3 regions of the Lederbergia ruris genome follow, and region 1 is predicted to be linked to each of the others. Evidence: riboswitches for the same ligand, from Rfam matches in the RefSeq annotation. Region 1 holds a riboswitch; each other region holds the start of a gene.
The links. A riboswitch is a leader RNA that binds a small molecule or an ion and turns the genes downstream of it on or off. The one in region 1 is predicted to bind thiamine pyrophosphate.
Positions count from the first base shown of each region.

Region 2: linked by a shared signal. The riboswitch ahead of KI363_RS14375 (ECF transporter S component) and the one ahead of tenA (thiaminase II) in region 1 are both predicted to bind thiamine pyrophosphate.
Region 3: linked by a shared signal. The riboswitch ahead of KI363_RS02880 (thiamine phosphate synthase) and the one ahead of tenA (thiaminase II) in region 1 are both predicted to bind thiamine pyrophosphate.

Region 1 covers NZ_BORB01000034.1:28,392-35,937, forward strand. The annotation lists gene pflA (pyruvate formate-lyase-activating protein) at 202-963, shown strand; gene KI363_RS16560 (cell wall hydrolase) at 1,286-1,726, opposite strand; gene srtD (class D sortase, LPxTATN-specific) at 1,998-2,600, shown strand; gene mgtE (magnesium transporter) at 2,758-4,107, opposite strand; gene KI363_RS16575 (hypothetical protein) at 4,330-4,617, shown strand; TPP riboswitch at 4,731-4,834, shown strand; gene tenA (thiaminase II) at 4,944-5,630, shown strand; gene KI363_RS16585 (YxeA family protein) at 5,751-6,122, shown strand; partial or broken gene tnpA (IS200/IS605 family transposase) at 6,141-6,503, opposite strand; gene KI363_RS16595 (hypothetical protein) at 6,834-7,546, opposite strand, start outside.
Region 2 covers NZ_BORB01000026.1:50,065-57,610, forward strand. The annotation lists gene KI363_RS14355 (beta-galactosidase) at 1-519, shown strand, start outside; gene map (type I methionyl aminopeptidase) at 839-1,585, opposite strand; gene KI363_RS14365 (energy-coupling factor transporter transmembrane component T family protein) at 1,788-2,603, opposite strand; gene KI363_RS14370 (ABC transporter ATP-binding protein) at 2,578-4,098, opposite strand; gene KI363_RS14375 (ECF transporter S component) at 4,258-4,827, opposite strand; TPP riboswitch at 4,901-5,012, opposite strand; gene KI363_RS14380 (methylated-DNA--[protein]-cysteine S-methyltransferase) at 5,094-5,600, opposite strand; gene KI363_RS14385 (putative RNA methyltransferase) at 5,635-6,513, opposite strand; gene KI363_RS14390 (deoxyribonuclease IV) at 6,569-7,411, opposite strand; gene mutM (DNA-formamidopyrimidine glycosylase) at 7,426-7,546, opposite strand, start outside.
Region 3 covers NZ_BORB01000003.1:89,261-96,806, forward strand. The annotation lists gene KI363_RS02850 (LacI family DNA-binding transcriptional regulator) at 1-475, opposite strand, end outside; gene KI363_RS21935 (hypothetical protein) at 668-832, shown strand; gene KI363_RS02855 (carboxylesterase family protein) at 829-1,329, shown strand; gene KI363_RS02860 (Gfo/Idh/MocA family protein) at 1,368-2,390, shown strand; gene KI363_RS02865 (sugar phosphate isomerase/epimerase family protein) at 2,458-3,426, shown strand; gene KI363_RS02870 (NAD(P)/FAD-dependent oxidoreductase) at 3,617-4,732, shown strand; gene KI363_RS02875 (glycerophosphodiester phosphodiesterase) at 4,906-5,760, shown strand; TPP riboswitch at 5,955-6,063, shown strand; gene KI363_RS02880 (thiamine phosphate synthase) at 6,165-6,767, shown strand; gene thiS (sulfur carrier protein ThiS) at 6,795-6,995, shown strand; gene KI363_RS02890 (thiazole synthase) at 6,998-7,546, shown strand, end outside.

The sequences.
Region 1 (7,546 bases):
GCACCGAAAGTTTGCTAGTCGCTGGGCGCTGGAGCCAGACGTCAATACCCACTATTAGATCTTATCCGCAAGCTAGAATTTTATAGTTTAACAAGAACAAAGGTGCAAGCGCCCTGGAATAGGAAGACAATGTCTGTCACACCTATGCATCCAAGGGGTGACAGACCGATCTTCAATTTTACCGAAAAGGGGGTTAGAAGGATGAAAGTGCAAACAAGGATTCACTCTGTAGAGTCTTGCGGGACAGTCGATGGTCCTGGTTTACGATATGTCATTTTTACACAGGGATGTTTATTACGATGCTTATATTGTCATAATCCAGATACTTGGGCCTTTGGCAGAGGAGAAGGGAAGGAAATTTCCATAGCAGAGTTAATGAAGGATATACGAAGTTACCTTCCTTTTCTACAAGCCTCTAATGGAGGGGTGACAGTAAGTGGTGGTGAACCGCTGTTGCACACAGAGTTCATAACAGAGTTATTTACCGAATGTAAAAAACTCGGGATCCATACATGTATCGATAGTTCAGGGGGCTGCTTCACAAGAAAAGAGAGATTTATCCGATCACTAGATGCTCTAATGGAAGTGACCGATCTTGTCTTATTAGATGTAAAACAAATCGATCCGCAAAAACATAAAGCTTTAACCAATGTATCTAATCAACATATTCTTGATTTTGCTCATTATTTGGAAGAAAAGCAAAAGCCGGTTTGGATTCGCCACGTTCTTGTACCAGGTTGGACAGATGATGAAGATAATTTACGACAGTTATCCACTTTCATTCATAGCTTAAACAATGTTGAGAAAATTGAAATCCTCCCTTACCACCAATTAGGCGTTTATAAATATGAGGCAATGGGATTAGATTATAAATTGAAGGGTGTACAAACACCATCAGAGGAGAAAGTAAACTGGGCCTACAACTTACTAACAAATGAAGATCAGGTTCTACAAAGAAAATGATATAAAAAGTGGCCAAAGACTTATAATTTCCTGCAACAAAAAAAGGGGCTGGGACAAAAATAAAAAAATAAGCTCTAAAACCGAACAATGCATTACCTTAGCGGAGGAAATATACGTAGACTCCAGCGGGAGGAAAGGCATCGGTGAGATCCCGGAGTGCGATAGCACGAGGAAGCTCACCAGCCGCCCGCGGAAAGCGAAGTATATTTCCGGAGCGGGGACATGCATCATACTAGTTCGGTTTTTTCTTTGGTGAAAACACTTTTGTCCCAGCCTCTTTTTAATTTGAAGTGTGTATATGGGTAACAGGTAACAACTGTCGCTAATACCTATAAGCACTTTCGCATGTATTAGCCTGTGGCTCATAATAACAATGTTGTTTATATTGCCCCGCAAATGGTTGATCATACCATGTAGGTGGACACGGAGCATACGGATTAAAATACCAAAGAGCATACTTAGAAGGATGTTGTCCCCAAGACTTTACTACTTTTCGTGCCAAATTTCTCTCTACATCTCTTGCTGGACTGTAAAATAAATTTCCTTTTTGTACTGCTTCAAAAGAGTAATTTCCACCTTGAACTTGAAAAATTACATCCCGTATGGTTCTTAAATCTTTAAAATCTAAACAATCAGCTACCGTTCGATTGACAATGACATTTCCAACCATAAGCATCCCTAGTCGCCCTTCGCCCTCAGCCTCTGCCCGCATCATCCGTGCAATTAAATCAATGTCACTATCTCTGTACTTTACTCTCGCCACTTTTCATCACCCCTATCAAGAAATGTATTAAAAACGGCATGCAAAAATGTCAAGTGGTTTACTAATTTCTAAAATCCTTATCTACTAAGGGCTTTCCTTCTTGGTGAAGCATATACAGGACCCCGGTTTCATTTTCTTCCAATATCTCTGAAAAGTTAAATAATAGGGGAATTACACTCCCAAATAGGGCGATAAACAGGTATAATATAAATAATTACTTATCATATTGTTCTTACCAATTTGTATTTCAAGTGGAAAGGAAGATCATGAGATGAAAAAAATCTTTCCTCTCCTGCTCATTGTAGGGGGTGGCTTTTTAATTCTTTTTAGTGTTTGGCAGATATGGCAAGCCGATCGATTACAAGCAAAGGCGATTCAGGAAGCAAAAGAAAAGGTTACATCATCCAGTCAAAAACAACAGAATTCACAAGCCAATGAAACAGAGGCTGTTGAATTCCATGCAGATCAAGGTGATGTCATTGGAATTTTAAAAATCCCTTCTTTAGACAGAGAATTGCCGATTGTAGCGGGGGTTGAAGAAGATGAGTTACAACGTGGTGTTGGTCATTATCCGGGGACAGCTTACCCTGGACAGGAAAGCCAAATCGTGTTATCCGGTCATCGGGATACCGTGTTCCGCCAATTTGGCGAATTAGAAATTGGGGACAGCTTTATTGTTGAAATGCCCTATGGTTCATTTGAGTATACGATTCAAGATTCAGAGATTGTTCCGGAAGACGACCTTACTGTGATCAACCCCGAGGAATACCAAGAAGAAATGCTCACGGTTACGACCTGTTATCCTTTCCATTATATAGGAAATGCGCCTGATCGTTATATCCTTTATGCCACACCCCTAAAGGATAAAGAATAAGGTTTTGAAATGACATTGAGGAGAGCCTTCCCCTTTTTACTAAAGAGGAAGGCTCTTGTTAACTATGTTAGCGACGATTGTTTACAAAAAGCATTACGGCAAAAAATAGAGGGGATAAATACAGGATTGAAAACACTTGCGCTCCATCCGGACTATACTAGTTTATCCAAAAAGAAAGAAGCAATGGAAAAATAAATAAAGAGAAGATATCGTTAATCGTGGTAATTAATGGGCCTGAGGCAACCGCTGGATCTATTCCAAATTTGTATAATAGGAGGGGAATAATCGTCCCAGCCAAGGTGCCAATAATTAAAGTTAGTAACAATGATCCTCCTACAACAATGCCAAGATATATATTTCCTTGCCATATATAAGCAATCACCGCGATCGATAGCCCGCAAATGATTCCTATTAATACTCCAGCCCATGCTTCTCGTAAAAGTAACTTGGCCGCCTTTTTCAATCCAACCTCTTGCTCAGCTAGACCTCTTACAACAACAGCCAGTGATTGTGTACCAGTATTTCCTGTCATTCCGGCAATAAGAGGCATAAAAAAGGCAAGCGCCACGACCTGTTCTAACGTTCCTTCAAATTTCGCAATAATACTTCCAGAAACAAGCCCAATAAATAAAAGAGCAACTAACCAAGGCAATCGCCGAAGAGTTGCTGTTAATGGCTTAGTCTGAAAATCAATTTCTTTACTAGCCGTTGAAAACTTGCCGTAGTCCTCACTTGCTTCATGAATGAGCACCTTGACAATATCTTCAAATTTGATGACGCCAATAAGCCGACTTTCCTCATCCAATACGGGTAAAGCACTTAAATCATACCTTTGTAGTAACCGAGCAAGTTCCGCTCGTTTCGTAAGAGCTGATACACAAATCATTTGTCTATTCATAATGTCTTTTAGCTTTTCATCTTGTGCAGCTATAACCAAATCTCTATAAGCAATGATACCTGTCAATTGTTTGTTTTCATTAAGCAAGTAAATATAATGTAAACTTTCCGAGTAAAAAGCTAATTCCCGTGCTTTAAGGATTGCCTCTTCTACATTTAGAGATTCTTGCAAAGCAATATATTGATTACTCATTAAACGCCCCGCAGTCCCATCTGGATATCCTAGTTTTTTCTGAATAAAAGCTGATTGTTCTGTTCCCAGTCCTGATAAATAACGTTTTAAATGAGCATCTGGATATACTTTTAACAGATGGGCTAGAATATCTCCGTCGAGCAGCGTTAGTATCTTGTTAGCCTTCTCAGGTCCAATTTTCCCCAAAGCTTCCATTTGTTGCATTGTACTGAGTTTCTTCATAATACTTGCGATCATCGAATCCTCTAGATGCTCTAGAAATGGGGCTCTATATTTTTCTGGTAAGCTTTGAAAGATCACACTTAAATTATAGGGATGCTTCTCTTTTAAAAGATCATTCACTTCGTTAAACTTTTCATTATTCATGTATTCAACGACTTCAAGGGCTAATTGCTCACATTCCCTGTCACTTAACATTCGAACCCTCCTCTACTTCCCATACTCATCTATATCCCCTTTTTTCTTTAGTCAAACCATTTCCATGCTGTTGGACGATTGTTGGTTTATATAAACCAAAACATATTATCCAGGATATTTATACTATTAATCTCTCTGATTCTATTGAAATATTCTGAAATACACCTTATGATAAGGATGGTATTTTTAATTTACTTATTTATGAGAAGTGGAGTGTTGTTTATGGACAATACAGAAAAAATAATTATTCAAAAAGAAGAAACAAACGGCCTTGCAACAGCTGCAATGGTACTAGGAATTATTGGTATTATTCTGGGTGTCATTCCTTTTATTGGTTGGTTTACATTACCTTTATGGCTACTGGCTATCATCTTTGGATTTATCGGTATGCGGAACCCGGTGAAAAAGGGATTTGCAATCACAGGAATTATTTTAGGGACCTTAACGTTTGTATATAAAATAGGATTCTGGATTGTACTTATTCTTTCCTCTGCTGCCTCCGGTTACTAGATACAGAATGAGCAGGAAGGCATACGCTATTTTACACACGGTCTCTGCCAGTATTTGACATTCTGGTTTATTATGTTAAGATCGATATGAGTTTTTCAAAAAATCAAATCATTTGTTTCTGCTAGGGGAGCCATTGCGGCTGAGATTAAAGAATTCTTTAGGACCCTTAGAACCTGAACTGGTTAATACCAGCGGAGGGAAGTGGAAAATTTTTATCCTGAGAGGCCCCTTTGTTTTGCTACGAGCGCAGAGCATTCTTTTCGGGAAAAAACACCACCCTTCTCCCGTCAGTCGGAAACGATGATGAATTAGAGGAGGATTTTTTTATGCATTTTACAGAGGAATTAAGACAAGCTACTGAACACAGCTGGGAGCTTAGTTTGAAGCATCCCTTCGTATTAGGGATCGTCCAAGGAGATTTACCTTTAGAAAAATTTAAATATTACATTCTCCAGGATATTTACTACTTAAAACATTACGGAAAAGTCCACGCGCTGGCTGCTGCACAGGCTGATGACTTTAGCCATACGGCATTATTGGCTAAAAAAGCCCAGTTAACGGCCCAGGCAGAGCTAACCGTTCACGAGGAACACGCCAAAATCTTGAATATTACAGAAGATGAAATGGAAAACTTCCGTCCAGCGCCAACTGCCTATGCCTATACATCCCATTTGTATCGAGCCGCTCTTTCTGGCAGCTTTGCCCAAACGATTGCTGCAATGCTACCTTGCTATTGGCTTTATGCAGATATTGGAAAAACATACGAACATGCGACACCCAAAGAGCCGATCTACCAAAAATGGATTGAAACCTATGCTAGTGAATGGTTCCAATCCTCCACACAAGAGCAAATCGACTTATTGAATCATATCGTTGCCACTGCTACCGTGGCAGAAAAGGAGAAAATTAAAGAACAGTTTGTCATCGCTAAAGAGTATGAGCTAGCTTTTTGGGAGATGGCTTATCAGGAGGAAAAGTGGCTATCTGAACAAACGCCAGTAGTTCAACCCTGATCTAAGTATGAAATCTTATAATCCTTACAAAAATGTAATTTATGTGTAAGTAATCTAGATCGCTCTCTGTGAAACTCCTTGCTAAACTTAGCAATAAACAAGGAGAAAGGAAGGGAGCGAATGAAAAGCTGGCTCATTGGTTTACTTACTATATTCATACTCGTTGGGAGTTTGGTGGCCGCCTCTCTCATTTTTCATAATGAGGTTACGGATCGATTTAATCCTCTTGTTCCGAGGAAAGATATTTACGTTCAAATAACGGAAAAAGGCACCCCGCGTTCTCCAGGCGGGTTTGATTATACGCTTTCCGGTTTTGATGAATCGGGAAAAGAACGAACGGTCACCTTCTATGCTGGAGGGGAATTGCGGGATTTAGCTTTTCTCCGAGTCGATTCGAAAGGAAAATATATCAAAACTTGGGAAGAGGTATTATGGGAAGAGCTCCCAGATGAGGTAAGGGAAAAGCTAGAAAACCAGGCATCTTCTAATTGAAGAGCCTGGTTTTCTAAATCAATGGTTTAAAGGATTTTCCTTTCTTCCTTGATCGACAATATATTCAAGAACAGTATTATGTCCAATCTTCCCTATAGTTGTTAGCATATATCCTGAACTCCAGAGTGAAAAACCAGCATCATGGTGAATCGTAGTTCGTTTCCATGATTTCGTCGTTTCTAACTTAAAGTGATTAATCATCTGTGATAGCTGAACTTGGGGTGTTGCTGAAAAAACAATAGAGAGGTGATCTTCTTCTCCATTTACTTCTAAAGCCTCGCATCCCCACCTTTCGAAATGAAAATTGGCCAACTGCTTAAACTTCCTCATCATTTCCGTTGTAATAAAGGTATGCCGATTCTTCGTGACAATCACTAATTGATACGTAACTGACGGCTCCCACGCCTAAAGACGTGGGGTTCCCACGACCTAGACAGCAGGTGGCTTGCAGCCTGTATGCCGCGAAGAATACAAGCGTTTCATCTTCTCAAAGGTACCTTATCAACCTTGCGATTGAGTTTGCATCCTAAGCACTGGATGAATTTAGCAAGTCTTTCACGATAGCGCGTGGCGTATAGCTCGCTTACACATGCCTAGCCTCAAAAGAGACCGTACATCGACTTCACTATCGCATACTTGAGTTTAAGGAGAACTCTCTTGGTGCCAGTCAGTCCAAGCGACAACCTAATTTGATTTTGTATTCCTAGGCTGCTACGGCAGCCTTTTCGTTTTGTCTGGCTTCACAAACCAGTAGAGTGTCTTGCTTGATGATTGTTGAATTCGTGCAATCTCACGATTGTGCAGTTCTAAAAAATCATCCCATTGTGTGTTGCAAAGACCCACATCAACGGTATCTAGGCTATCTTTGGTGTTCCTAATAAGGAAAGCGCTGTATATATCACGTTGGACTGGAAAACCTAGGATGTTGTTCCAACGCTCGTTGAGTTGTTTCTTTGTATAATCACCAGTCCCATGATTGAACTGGCTCGCTTTTGTGGCATATGTATCTATTTTTTTGACCGATTTTCCTTGATAGCCAAGTTTTCGGTCAAGTATCGTTATCAACATAGCAGGAGCATGGTTCAATAGGCTCTTTCCATACCGTTTTTTCCTATTGATACGACCATTCTTTTTGTTTCGAGTCGTCTTCTTCACTTTCTTTTGAAGAGATTGAAAGCGCATGGTTTCTACTCGAACATCCGAACCTTGGAAAAGAATATCGTTGGCAAGTGTTTCATGCGCTTGTTTTCGCTTAGCCACAAGTTTTCTATGAATGTCCTTCCTTTTGGCTTTCAAGCTCATGTATCGCTTAGAAAAGTTCCAAGAAAGTTTTTTTCCACGTTTGATGGTGCCATCTTCATTGTAGTTGTCTGGATTGGATGCACGTTTCGACCTATCCATTCTTCGCTCAATATGGCGAAGCT
Region 2 (7,546 bases), on a different contig from region 1:
CCGGGAAAACTGAGAAAGCTATTGGGCATTTGGTCGGAAGAAATTGATGCTCTTCATCCAGATGTGTATAATCGCATCATCATCAAAGAGAAAACCGACCATTTAGAGGGAGAATACCCATGTAATATTCTCTTCGATCTCATCCACCCTGAAGGAGCAGAGGTTGTCGCTGAATATGGAGATGATTTCTACAAAGGGATGCCAGTAGTGACCAAAAATAAATTCGGCGCAGGGGAAGCGTGGTACATTGCCTCCAGTCCCGATAGCAAATTCTTACAGGATTTCATGGCGGATCTATGTATGGACAAAGAAATAAAACCGCTCCTAGCTTCCGATCCTAGTGTGGAAGTTTCCCAAAGGGTAAAAGCAGATCAAACTTATTTATTTGTTATGAACCATAACGATACAACAAGCCAATTCGAATTGGGAAGCGCCCAAAAACGCAATCTCCTCACCGGAGAAACAGTCAAAGGAACCGTATCCATTGATGCGCATGACGTCATGATTTTAACCGAGTAAAAAAGTCTAAAAAGCAGTCCGTCATAGCGGCTGCTTTTGTGGTTTTAAACGAAACCGGAAAGCGTATTTAAATTTCCTAACTTACCTATATGACCACTTTGGAGATTCTCTTTTATTTCGGGTATTTTGAACCCGCTTATATGACCACTTTCCAATTTCCTCCTCCATTTTGGGCACTTTGAATCGCTTTATATGACCACTTTTGAAGATTTCATCTCATTCCGGGCGTTAAGAATCACCCTATGTAACCGAAATTCACCAAAAACAAACAAAAAGGTCACATAGAGCTTGATGTAGCTGCTATGTGACTTTTTTTCACTTATTGTTCTGTGAGGATTAAAGGACCATTTTTTGTGATTGCTAATGTGTGTTCATATTGGGCAGAGCGTTTTCCATCCATTGTCCTTGCTGTCCAACCGTTATTATCCATTTTGGATTGCCAGACACCTTCATTGACCATTGGCTCAATTGTGATGACCATGCCTTCTTTTAAGCGCAAACCTTTCCCCGCTGGACCATAATGAAGAATTTGCGGCGCTTCGTGTAAAGTCGGACCAATTCCATGCCCGGTAAATTCTCGAACAACGGAAAATCCTTGTGGCTCTACGTAAGACTGAATCGCATGACCAATATCACCCACACGATTGCCAATCACAGCCTGTTCAATTCCTTTATTTAAGGCATTTTTAGTCACTTCTAATAACTTCTTCGTCTTTTCAGAGACTTCCCCAACTGCATAACTCCATGCTGAATCAGCTAAGGCGCCATTAAGATTCACCACCATGTCAATGGTCACAATGTCTCCTTCTTTAAGGGGGGTTTCACGTGGGAAACCATGACAGATTTCATCATTGACAGACGCGCAAGTGGCGTATTGATATCCCTTATACCCCTTTTGTTCAGGAGTGGCTCCATGGTCCGCCAAAAACTTCTCCACAAACTGATCTATTTCTGTTGTCGTAACTCCTGGCTTAATTAACTTCGCAATCTCTTTATGACAAGCAGCCAACAGTTTACCTGCTTCATGCATTAACTGTATTTCTCTTTCTGTTTTTAATGTAATCATCGTCTTTCCACCTCATTTTCCTAAACTGCGGGTTCAAAAAGGAGGATAAACAGAAGGTCGCGAATGTAGCTTTTGATCCTCCCTTTTTGAACATCCTCTAAAACATCTGTATTCATTTTAATATTGATTGCCAATGAATACAAATGTGGAAAGACTGTATATAGCCACCATCCACAAAAAAATGCACACTCCTGCTTGTAGTTTACAGTGGTAACGCCGGGAGTAGCCATTTTGTCAGAGATTTGTACGGGATCATTCCCATTAAAAAATAAGCTGAGAACAATGAGATGGCAACAGCTGTAAGAAATACAATATCCACTTTTGTATAAACAGTAGGATAATAATATGTTCGCTTTGCACTCATTTGAAATCTTTTCGCTTCCATCGCAACAGCGACTCTTTGGGCACGCCGGATGCTTTGAGCAAATAAGGGGATCATGTAAAGGCGCAAACGCGCTAATCCTCCTTTTATCCCCTTTGAAAAATGAACGCCCCTTACCTTTAAGGCATCTGAGCGAGTCCTTAATTCATCCACTATCATCGGCAACAACCGGACGGAAGCAATAAAGCTATAGGCATACTTTGGCGCAAGCTTGCATTGCTGCATCAGAGCATAAAACAGCATGATCGGCCGGGTGGTTAATAAGAATGTTAAACTAATGATCCCAAAGCAAAGGGTTTTGCAGCCCAATAACAAACCATAATTGAGACTCTCTTCTGAGATTTTAATAAGTCCCCAGGTCCACCACACGTGCACTCCTTTTCCAAATAAAGTCATCGTCACCGCAGATGAAATAAAAGAAAGAACCATCGGTATGGAAAATAGGCCCAATTTCTTCCAAGAATAGCCGCTCCATCCGTATAGAAGGATTCCATATAAAAGTGTTAAGTGAAAAACAAATGCAAGGTTGCGCTGAAAGAGAACGATGAGTAACAAAAGAAAAAAGAGAACAAATTTTACAGCAGGATTCACACGATAAAGCCACGTTTCTTTAACTGGAGTAAATAGCTCCTGCATGTAATCGCTCCTTTCGCTTAAACTGTTGGGGAATTCGTTTGGAAACATCCACTAATGCTCCTTGATCAATCGTCCAAACCTCGGTGACAAAATGTTCCACAATCTGCTCATCATGCGTCACCATCATGATCGTCGTCCCCTCTCTCCGTAACTCCTCCAACTGTCGCAAGATCATAAAGGTGTTTTTCGCGTCTTGCCCAAATGTCGGTTCATCCAGTAACAAGATTTTTTCCCCTGACATAAAGGCCGTTGCAACACTTAATCGCCGCTTTTGTCCCATTGATAACTGAAAAGGATGCCGCTTTTCATTTGTAGGTAGCTGAAACATATCCATAAGCTGTTGAACTTTTTTTCGTAATGAATCTTCTTCTGCCCCTTTTAATCGCTCTGAAAAGGCGAGCTCATCCACAACCGAATTCGTCACAAACTGAAGTTCAGGATTTTGAAAAACAAGAGATAAACCTGTCGGTAATGTCTTTTTTCGCTTTTTCCATTGGATTGTCTTCCCCTCTAATACATATTGGCCTGTTGTACGTAATAATTGCATTAAAGCTAATAGAAACGTACTTTTTCCCGCGCCATTTTCTCCAATGATGGCAATCCAACTCCCGGGAATAACCGCCGCTTTTGGAATGTGAATTTTTTCTTCACTGCCTCGATAGCCGATAAACTCCTCCAACTCTAACATTGGTTGAGCAGACGGGGATTCGTCTCCTCTTGCCTTTTTTAAACTTAAATAGGATGGGGACGCAAGATAATCTTCCCAAACCTCCGGATACCAAATTCCGTATTGAATCAGTTCCTGTTTGTAGAAATGAAAAATGTTTTCTGGCAGACCATCTGCCAAAATTTCACCATTATCCTTAAAAAGCACGACGCGATCGACCCAATCCGCAATCTGGTCAATTTTATGCTCCACAATCAGCACTGTTTTTTCTGCCGCCACTTCTTGAACAGATTCCCAAATTTGGCTTACTCCATCGGGATCTAACAAGGCAGATGGCTCATCAAGGAAGAGGACATCTGGTTGCAGTAATAATACCGAAGCTAATGCCAATCGTTGCTTCATGCCTTGCGATAAATCATGAATCTGTGTATGGATGGGAAGTCCTTGCAATCCCACCATCGCGAGCACCTCTTTGATTCGTCCATCCATCTCGCTCCTTGGAATCTGTAAGTTTTCCAATACAAAAGCGAGCTCTTCATCCACGTACGGCATACAAAATTGCGTATCTGGATCTTGAAAAACAAAACCCCATGATTCAGGTAATTGGATCGAATCATATTTCAGGGGAACTTCAATAGAATCAGGTATAATTCCGCTCAAAACTTGGAGCAAGGTTGATTTCCCACAGCCACTTGGGCCTAGCAATAAAACCTTCTCCCCCGGTGCAACGGAGAAAGACAGATCCTTAAAAATGAAGGAAGGCTCATTGGGAAATTTCAAACGAAGATTCGTGACACCAAGTGACTTTGTTTCCTGTTGCTGTTCCATATGTCGACTCCCTTTTTCTAATCTATCAGTCTAACGAAAATCTGCGCTTAACGGGCTGGAACTCGGCGCCCAATCGCTCTGGACACATTATTAACGTTCAATCATCGATCGTCTCCCAGATTTACAGCCCTGTTTCTCTTTAACAGCTGTATTTTCTACCTATTTATCAAGTGCTGTATATTCTTCTTTTGCAACGGGGCGAATAAGATTGGTCACACCTGTTGTTTCTAATGCTTTGACAATGTAATACGCAAATATGCCAGTGAATAGGAACGCACTAATAACACGCAATCCATACTTTACAAACAGGGCCCAAGTTTCCAAATTGGCATATCCATAAAACCAATCTAAAAAGAAGCCAGCCGCACAGGATGCCACCCCTGCTAACCCAGCGACGATGATGCCAAAACGTTTATAACGAAAGGCAGCAAACAACAATTCAGCTCCCAGTCCTTGCATAAATCCGTATATAAGGACCTCGATCCCATGCCCAATAAAAGCGGAAAGACCTGCAGCTGCAATACTTGCTAGCAAAGCTACACCAGGTTTCCGAATTAATAAAAAGGCAAAAGGTCCGACCATAAACCACATTCCGTAAATTAATTGACGAGCCATAGGCAGCATTGGCTTAATAAAGGTATATAAATCATCCCAGAATTTCATCGTAATTCCAAAAACAACCCCAAGCATGACAGTAATCAATAAATCCGTAAATTTTAATTTTTTCAACCTTCCTCAACCCCCTCTTTTTTTGAAAATACAAAAAAGCCGTCTCAAAATGCACAGACGACGAGAAGGGCCCTATGATAAATGTATCACTCTCTACGCTGGCATTACCCAGATCAGATTAACGGTCAGTAGCGGATAATAGCTACTATCTCAGCCTGATTCCTCAAGCACCCGGACGGACTTTTATGTAATTAGCCTTACTATACAATAGACTTCAAAATAAAGCAAATGTTTCGTAAAATTTAATTATATTTCCATAAAAAAGATCATCCATGTCCTTCCAACTTCAATAGTTTTTCCTTCATCGGAAGTCCACCACGAAAACCGCCCATTTCCCCATTTTTCCGCACGACTCGGTGGCATGGAACAACGAAAAGAAGCGGGTTGGCCCCGATGGCACTTCCAACCGCACGAACCGCCTTTGGATTACCGATCCTTTCCGCAATTTGCGAATAAGTATGGATTTCCCCGAAAGGGATGTTTCGCAGCTCTGTCCAGACCGCTTTTTGAAAATCTGTGCCAATCAATTCAACGGGTAGAGCAAATTCTTCACGTGCTCCATCTAAAAATTCTTGCAGCTGAGTCTCGTAAAAAGATAGTTTTTCCTTATCTTTGACTAATTGAGCTTCTGGATAATGGCGCTCCAACCAACTCTTTAATTCTTGCATACCTTCATTTTGCGGACTCACATAACAAAGCCCTTGCGTGGTTGTAGCGAGGAAAACATCCCCGTCCTCAGTTTCCATTTGACTGTAATAAATAGTCTCTGTCATCCTTTTCCCTCCTTAAAAGAGCAAACAACATCGCTCATTCAATGTTGTTCTTCCCTACTAAAATCTCTAAATCAATCGTGATGTTACAAGATTCTTGCTTCATAAACGCTTCCTTTCGTTCTGGATCTGCTGACCATGAAAGCGGGGTCATGCTAACTAAATTCTCTAATTCGTCCTTCGTAAGTTTTTTGGTATCATGAAAGTGAAACCTCTCCAAAACTTGGAAATGCTTTTGAAATAAAGAAATGGTATCGGCGTTGCTGTACTCCTTTTTTTCGTCCTGTACAAAAAAAGCTTCGCGTAATTCCTTTAAATAATTTGTACGAGGGACGACCTTTAACACTAGGCCATTCCGAGTTAAAATCCTTTTAAATTCCTGATAATTAGAAGGGGACAAAATATTAAGAATAACGTCAATCGATTGATCCGCGATCGGTGAATAGGCCAAATCTCCGACTAACCAAATCGGTTGTTCGTAATGTTTGGCGGCCATTATCACGCCTTCTTTAGAAATATCAAGGCCAATCCCTGTAAACTTCTGATTCAGGGATTCGTCTAAAATCTTTTGTAAATGAGAACCTTCTCCACAACCTAAATCTATCATAAGAGCTTCAGAAACATCCACATGCTTTTGAATCAACTTAGCCATAACCTGATGAAAAGAGGTATATAAGTCACTTACCATTATGATCTTACGTCTCGCAACAAATAAGTCTGTATCATATTGACTTTTAATGGAATGAGGCAACAAATGAAGATATCCTTGTTTAGCAAAATCAAACGTATGATTTTCTGTGCACACAAGGCTTTTAAGCTCCTCAACCTTCATGGAAGCCCCACAAATTGGACATCTGAAGGCGGAGATAAAGGTGGAAACTTGCTCTGCACTTTGGACTTTTTTACTTTTTTTCAAACATGCAACCTCCCCCATCTCTTTTTCTCTCCTCAGTTTAGTATAAATCAACGCTTTATTCCACACTTCCCCATTTTTCCTGCAGAAGCTGTATTTCCCGTTCATGTGGGCATTCTTCTTTGGGGGTTTCTAAAATAAAAGGGATGTCTTGAAGTTGCGGGGTTTTGATAAGCTGGTCAAATTGATCTTCTTTAATAAAACCGGCACCCAAAATCGGGGCATGCCGGTCCTTGCCAAGACGTGTGGGGTATTTAGAGTTATTCAAATGAATTACTTGCAACTCTTCGAAATAGCCGAGGGCCTGTCCTTTTTCCAATACTTCCTGCCAATTATCTCCTGTCCATAAACCCGATGCAAAAGCATGACAAGTATCGAGGCAAAAACCAATTTTTTCTGGATATTGACAGAGCGAACGGACTTGGACAAGTTCCTCCAGAGTCGTCCCCATACTCCCGGGCACGCCCGCATTATTTTCAATTAATAGTTTCGCTTTTCCTTCCCAGTGCTGGAGAATGTCATTCAACATTTGAATCATGATCTGGTAACTTGTGAGCGGATCAACGCGATTGAGCGGCTTGCCAAAATGAACGACCACCCCCATCGAACCGCACGCTTCCGCAATATCCAGATCATTCAACAAAGAATCCACCACTTTCTCCCGTTTTTGCTCATCATGAGGGACTAAGTGACTTGGATAAGGAGAATGACTAACTGATATTAAGTCATTTTCCATGCAAAACATTTTGCACTGTGCCGCCTCTTCCTTGTTAAAATCCTTGACACCAAGACTGCGCGGATTTTTCGGGAAATATTGAAAAGCTGCCGCATTCATTGCCACAGCCTGTTTGGCCGCCCCTAGGTACCCCTGTTTTATCGAGAGATGACAACCAAATTTCAAACTGATCTCCTCCTTCACTTTTGACACATTTGGCAATAAAACGTTTTGCGCGAAGAAATTTCAGCCATCACAATCGATGCACCGCAGCGTGGGCAGGCCTCCCCCTCCTGACCGTGCACATACATCCTTCCCATT
Region 3 (7,546 bases), on a different contig from region 1:
ATTCGGTTCCGGTTTGATTATCAAGTAGGACATGCTCAATGTTGGGATGATGGAGTTCCCGATCCATTACAACCATTTTACTGCCAAGATCCGCATATCGGAGAATTTCCTCGTCTGGGAAATTCCAATCTAATATGACCGCCCCATCGATAATTCCTTCAGGTAGAAAACGATGAGATTCCTTTCCTGTACAGGCAATGAGATCGTAACCTTGTTGATTCAATGTTTTTCTCATCCCCCGTAAAAGATCACCGAAAAAAGGACCCCCGTAATCGGGCATAAAGGCCCCAATGATTTTTGAGGCCCGGTTTTTTAGTGTACGGGCAGCTGCATTAGGAACATAATTTAATTCTTTTGCAATCGCTAGTATTTTTTTACTTGTTTTTTCTGTCACCTTTGGACTGCCATTTAGTGCATAGGAGACAGTTGAAATAGATACGCCTGCTTTTTTGGCAATATCTTTGATACTAACCATGGTGTTCTCCCCCGTTTCAAATATTCCTACTCATACTGTATAATTTGTTCGAATTTTTTACAAGGTGATTTTTCGAAACGTTTCTATTCCGAAATTTAAATATGTGTGGTAAAATGATCATGAAAGAGAACTTTACTGAAAAACATCTCTGTTAATGATAGGGCTTTCCCTAATTGGAGGTGAAGACACGGATTGTTAAGCGAGCATTTATTTCAAAAAGAGATAACGGTGACAAAAGAGGTGGAATTGGCCTATCTACTTTCCCTCCCAACTGATTATAACGATAACGAAAAGGAATTTCCGCTTCTGTTATTTTTACATGGAATGGGGGAAGAGGCAATGATTTGGAATTGGTGAAACGTCATTGCCCACTTAAGTTGGCTGAAAAGCAATCGTTCCCATTTATTCTTCTTGCCCCACAATGTCCATTAGAGCTAAGTTATTCGACATGGACCTTGTATTTGGATGATTTGATGGCCTTAATCGATCATATTTCTACTGTTTACCGGGTTGATGCACAAAAAATCTATGTCACTGGTTTGAGCATGGGCGGATATGGTACATGGGAATTAGCCAAAAAATATCCTGATCGATTTGCTGCTGCCGCGCCGATATGTGGGGGCGGGTCTATCAAAGGGATTGAACGTTTGAAGGATGTTCCAGTTTGGGCTTTTCATGGGGAAAAAGATGATGTTGTCCCATTAGATGAAGGGGAAAAGATGGTACAAGCTCTTCAAGATGTTGGAGGAAATGTCAAACTAACCGTTTATCCAGATGCGGCACATGATTCTTGGACAGACACTTATCGTAATCCAGATTTATATACCTGGCTTTTACAACAGGAGAAAAAATGAATTTACATCAGGTACATACTTAGAAAAGGGGAATGGATATGAGCAAATTAAAAGTTGGAGTAGTTGGTTGTGGAAGTATTGCGAAATTCCGCCACCTTCCAGAATATGCGATGAATGATCAAGTTGAGATTGTGGCAGTCTGTGACATTGTAGAAGAAAGAGCCAATAAAATGGCAAAGGAATATGGTGGTCAAGCTTTCACAAGTTATGAAGAGATGCTTCGTGATGCAGAATTAGATATTGTGTCTGTTTGTACGCCTAATTATTTGCATGCCCCTATCAGCATTGCAGCATTAGAAGCCGGAAAACATGTCTTATGTGAAAAACCAATGGCTACATCTGAGAAAGAAGCATTGGATATGATTCAAGCAGCAGAAAAGAATGGCAAAAAGTTGATGATTGCCCATAACCAACGTTTTGTTGCTTCCCATGAAAAGGCGAGAGAACTCATTGCGGATGGAACCGTTGGAAAAATTCATAGCTTCCGTACAGCTTTCGGCCATCCTGGCCCAGAAGCATGGAGCATTGATGGGAAAGATAGTTGGTTCTTTAGAAAAGAAGAGGCATTTATTGGGGCAATGGGAGATCTCGGCGTCCATAAAACAGACCTTATGCGTTATTTATTAGGGGAAGAGTTTGTAGAAGTAGGTTCTTTCGTGGAATCAGGTGCCAAAGAAGATAGTACAGTAGATGATAATGCTGTTTGTATTTTGAAATCAGAGACGGGGATTATTGGAACACTTGCGGCAAGCTGGGCCTATGGGAAAGAAGATAATGCAACGATTATCTATGGAGAAAAGGCGGTATTACGTTTGGAAGATGATCCAGATCACTCCTTGATTGTTCATCATGTTGGTGGTGAGACAGAGAATTTTGATCTTGGAAAAATCCAATCGAATGAAGATGGTGGCCAGTCCAGTACACAGGTGATTGACCATTTCGTTGACAGTATTGTGAAGGATACAGAACCGCCAATTAATGGGGAAGAAGGCATGAAATCATTAAAAGTTGTCTTGGCCGCATTAGAGTCTAGCGAAACAAAGAAAATTGTGCAAATCTAGAAATAAACGTTAAAATGAAACTGTGTTTAATCAATTAATAATATGGAAGGGATAGGTGACTGTAGCTATGAAACTAGGAGTATTTACAGTACTGTTTGCAGAGAAATCTTTTGAGGAAATGCTTGATCATGTGAAAGCGTCCGGTCTAGATGCAGTAGAAATTGGGACAGGTGGTTCTCCAGGAAATGCACACTGTGACATGGATGCCTTACTTGAAAGTGAGGAAAAACGGAAAGATTACTTGCATCAAGTGGAATCACGGGGCTTAACGATCAGTGCGTTCAGCTGTCATAATAACCCAATTCATCCTAATAAAGAAGTTGCAAAAGAAGCAGATGAAACTTTGAGAAAAACTATTAAACTGGCATCATTAATGAATGTACCTGTTGTGAATACTTTCTCAGGAACAGCTGGCGACCATGAAGGTGCAAAACAACCGAATTGGCCTACAGTTGCATGGCCACCAGAATATTTGGATGTCTATAACTGGCAGTGGGAAGAAAAGCTTATCCCATATTGGAAGGAAATTGGCAAATATGCAGAAGAACATAACGTAAAAATCGGCATTGAGCTTCATGGCGGTTTCCTAGTCCATTCTCCATATACTTTATTGAAATTGAGAGAAAATACTTCTGATGCAATTGGGGCGAACCTCGATCCAAGTCATATGTGGTGGCAAGGCATTGACCCAGTAGCTGCTATCAAAATTCTTGGTGAGAAAAATGCCATCCATCACTTCCATGCAAAAGATACTTACATTGATCCAGATAATCTAAACATGCATGGTTATTTAGATATGCAACCCTATGACAAAATGCAAACAAGAGCATGGACATTCCGTTCTGTTGGCTGTGGTCATGATGTGAAAGAATGGTCTGATATGATGAGTGCCCTTCGTTTATATGGTTATGACTATGTTGTTTCGATTGAACATGAAGATCCACTTATGTCTATTGAAGAGGGATTCCAACGCGCAGTTAGCAACCTGCAATCCGTCTTAATTAAAGAACAGCCAGCCGAGATGTGGTGGGCGTAAATTAATAGAGGATTGCCCAAAAGGTATATTTAAATGTAGAAGGGATATTCGAAAGGCAAAAGAAGATTGCCTCGCGGATATCTCTTTCTTTTCTGTTAGGAATTTGACCGTCCAGGTCAAAAAATAGATAGCCGCCCCTCTTGATATCTCATCTCCATAACCTTTAAAATTGGGGCAGGAGGATATTCTTATGAAAAAATATATCGTCGTTGGCGCCGGGATTCTTGGTGCTTCTACAGCGTATCATTTAGCCAAATCAGGGGCTGATGTGACGGTCATTGATCGAAAAGACGAAGGACAAGCGACACAGGCAGCAGCTGGAATTGTTTGCCCATGGTTATCTCAGCGTCGCAATCAAGCATGGTATCAGCTTGCTAAGTCTGGAGCGACTTATTATCCACAATTGATTACAGAACTTGAAAACGAAGGGGAGACCGACACTGGTTATGCTCAAGTTGGCGCCCTAAGTATACATACGGATCCATACAAATTACAAGCAATGCAGATGAGAGCGATCGAGCGACGAAAAGATGCACCAGAGATTGGCGATGTGCAGCTCTTAACAGCAGAAGAAGCGAAAAAAATGTTCCCGCCACTTGCGGATGGATATGGGGCCGTGTATGTAAGTGGAGCAGCTCGCGTTGATGGTGGATCCATTCGCGATGCGTTATTACGAGCGGCAGAGAGAAATGGTGCGACGATTGTACGAGGAAATGCCCGTTTACAAGTGAGTGGAAAGAAAATCGTCAGTGTTCGTGTAGATGAAATGGAATTCCTTTGTCATGCTGTTTTGGTGACAAACGGGGCATGGGCGAAGGGATTATTGGAACCGCTGGATATTCAAATGAATGTTGATTTTCAAAAGGGCCAAATTATTCATATGCAAGTAAAAAATGAGAGCACAAAAGATTGGCCTGTTATTATGCCCCCAGGGGTTCATTATCTGGTGCCATTTTCTGATGGAAGAATCGCCGTAGGTGTTACACACGAAAATCATACAGGTTTTGATGTAACTCCGACTGTTTCAGGTATGCATGAAATTTTTGAAAAAGCTTTAGAAGTAGCACCAGGTTTATCACAAAGTTACTTCCTTGATGTGAAAGTGGGGTTTCGGCCTTTTACACCTGGATTCTTACCTATCATCGGGGCGCTTCCCGATTATGAAGGGATTTATCTCGCAAACGGACTTGGCTCAAGCGGTTTAACCGTTGGCCCCTATCTCGGTGCTCAGCTAGCAAAACTGGCACAGAATGAAAAGTTGGATATCTCATTAGAACATTATTCTGTGTTAAATGCATTCAACTAAGCGAACCTTGGGCTGATTCCCTTGGTCGCTTCATTTGCAAAAAGATACGGAGTTTCGTAGAAAAAAATAGGCTTATTTTAAAGGGAATTTATTGAAAGAGTGGAGCATTTTGGCGAAAAATATGATACAATAATATTAGAAAGCGTTTACAAATAAAGGGTAGGGGGAGTTTCATGAGAATCACACCAAGAGCACTTAAAGCATACATGCTTGCAATCATTGGAATTGCGAGTCTCACTCTCCTAATCGGTTTTACAGAAAAGCCAAATACCAGTTTTGAATTGCAAGGGACGATAAGTGTTGCCCATCGTGGCGCCTCAGGTTATGCTCCTGAGAATACGATGGCTGCTTTTCAGAAGGCCGTTGATCATGGAATGGATTATATTGAGCTGGATATTCATTTATCAAAAGATAATCAACTTGTTATTATTCATGATGATAAAGTGAACCGAACAACCAATGGGTCAGGATATGTTCGAAATTTTACATTAGAAGAATTAAAGGAATTAGATGCGGGAAGCAAATTTAATGCTTCTTTTAAAGGGGAAAAAATCATTACGCTAGAGGAGCTATTGGACACTATGCTCCACCAAATTGGGATTATTATTGAAATTAAGGAGCCAGAAGCCAATGCAGGGATTGAGGAAATCCTTGCCGAACTTATTGAGCAATATAATAATACAAATAATGTAATCATCCAATCTATGAATTTTGAATCGATGAAGAAAATGCACGAGTTACTCCCGAAAATTCCAGTGGCCGTACTTGTTTCAAGAGCTGAGCATCCACTTTCAAGTCAACAATTAGATGACATTGCCGATTATGCAACCTATGTGAATTATAACATTCACTACTTACGACCAAGAGATGTGGAAGAAATTCATAAAAGAGATAAAAAGGTAATGGCTTGGACCATTCGCGATCCAAGAAAAATGCAGAAGGCCCTTAACCTGGGAGTAGATGGAATCATAACCGATTATACGAAATGGATTGTCGATGCCAATCCGGCAGGAGTGGAAATGAATTAGAAGCAATATTATATTTATTTATCTAAAATAAACGGTGACATCTGGAAGAAAGACTGGTAATCGAACAAACGTTTGAATAAATCAATTCTTGAGGGGGATAGAAAATAAGTATCATATTAATGGCTCTATATTGAACCCCTTACATTTAGTTATTCTTTATGCTAGTATATTGGTGAGTATCATAATTTCATATAAAAAATCACTAGGGGAATCCTTGAAAAGGACTGAGAGAAGAGTGGAACTCTGATACCCTTATAACCTGAACAGGTTGGTGCCTGCGTAGGGAAGTGTGGAATAGCGAACAACCCGTCATGGATCAGCCTTTTGCTGAGTAAGCGGGGCTTTTCATCTACCACTTTCCCTACTGTTGGAAAGTGGTTTTTGTATTGTTAAGGAGGGTTGTATTGAAGAGATTGGTTGTCACGAATGACTGCTTGGATGTTAATACCTTAGCTCAACATATGATTGAAATGGATCCGTATGTTGATTTCTTTATCATTAGAGAGCGATCGAAAACAGTTCGAGAACAAATCCGCTTGCTTGAACATGTCATCGCAGCTGGAGTACAAAGAGAGAAGTTAGTGGTCAATGATCGGGTAGATGTTGCGGTTGTGATGGATATTCCCAAGGTGCAGTTACCGGGTCATGGTTTAGATGTTCAAGAAGTAAAAAATAATTTTCCACATCTTCAAATTGGAAAATCGATTCATTCTGAACAAGAGGCTTTCGAGGCAAGCCATTCTGCAGCTGATTGGCTGCTGTATGGTCATGTGTTCCCAACAAACTGCAAGCCAGGAGTTCCAGCCCGAGGAGTTCAAACGCTTAAGGCGATCACTGATCAAGTACCAATCGATGTATATGCGATTGGCGGAATCAAGCCTGAACATCTGCAAACTTTAGCCAAACTAGGTATTAAAGGATTTGCGGTCATGTCGACAATATTTGAAGCACACGAGCCTGCAAGAATGGCAGAACAATATTATCATGCCTGTCAAGCGCTAAATTAATAGTTGATGAAAGGAAATGAATCTTGGATGGAGATTATTTTAAATGGACAATCTTATCAACTGCCAAAAAACATCCAGAGTGTCCAACAACTTCTAGAACATTTGACACTGTCTGAAAGGGTTGTAATTGTGGAAGTCAATCGGGAAATTGTTCCCAAAGAGGAATATCAACGTGCGATTCATGAGCGGGATGAAATAGAAATGATCCATTTTGTAGGAGGAGGATGAAGATGAGTTCACTAAAAATAGGAGAAAAAAGTTTTACATCCAGACTTTTATTAGGTACAGGAAAATATCCATCATTTGCAATACAAAAAGAGGCTGTTAAAGTTTCTGAGGCGGAAATCTTAACTTTCGCATTAAGAAGAATGAATGTGTTTGAACCGTCCCAACCTAATTTTTTAGAAATGCTGGACTTGTCCCAATACACTCTTCTCCCAAACACGGCAGGTGCGAAAACAGCAGAAGAAGCGGTGAGAACGGCTAAATTAGCGAAGGCTTCTGGCTTATGCGATATGGTAAAGGTTGAAATCATTGGCTGTGAAAAATCACTTTTACCCGATCCAGTCGAAACATTAAGGGCATCGGAAATGCTTCTTGAAGAAGGGTTTACCGTTTTAACCTATACTTCGGATGATGTCGTTCTTGCTAAAAGAATAGAGGAGCTAGGAGTTCATGCTATTATGCCGGGAGCATCCCCGATTGGTTCGGGAAAAGGCATTTTGAATCCGTTGAATTTGCAACTAATTATAGAGCAAGCTCAAGTACCAGTTATCATT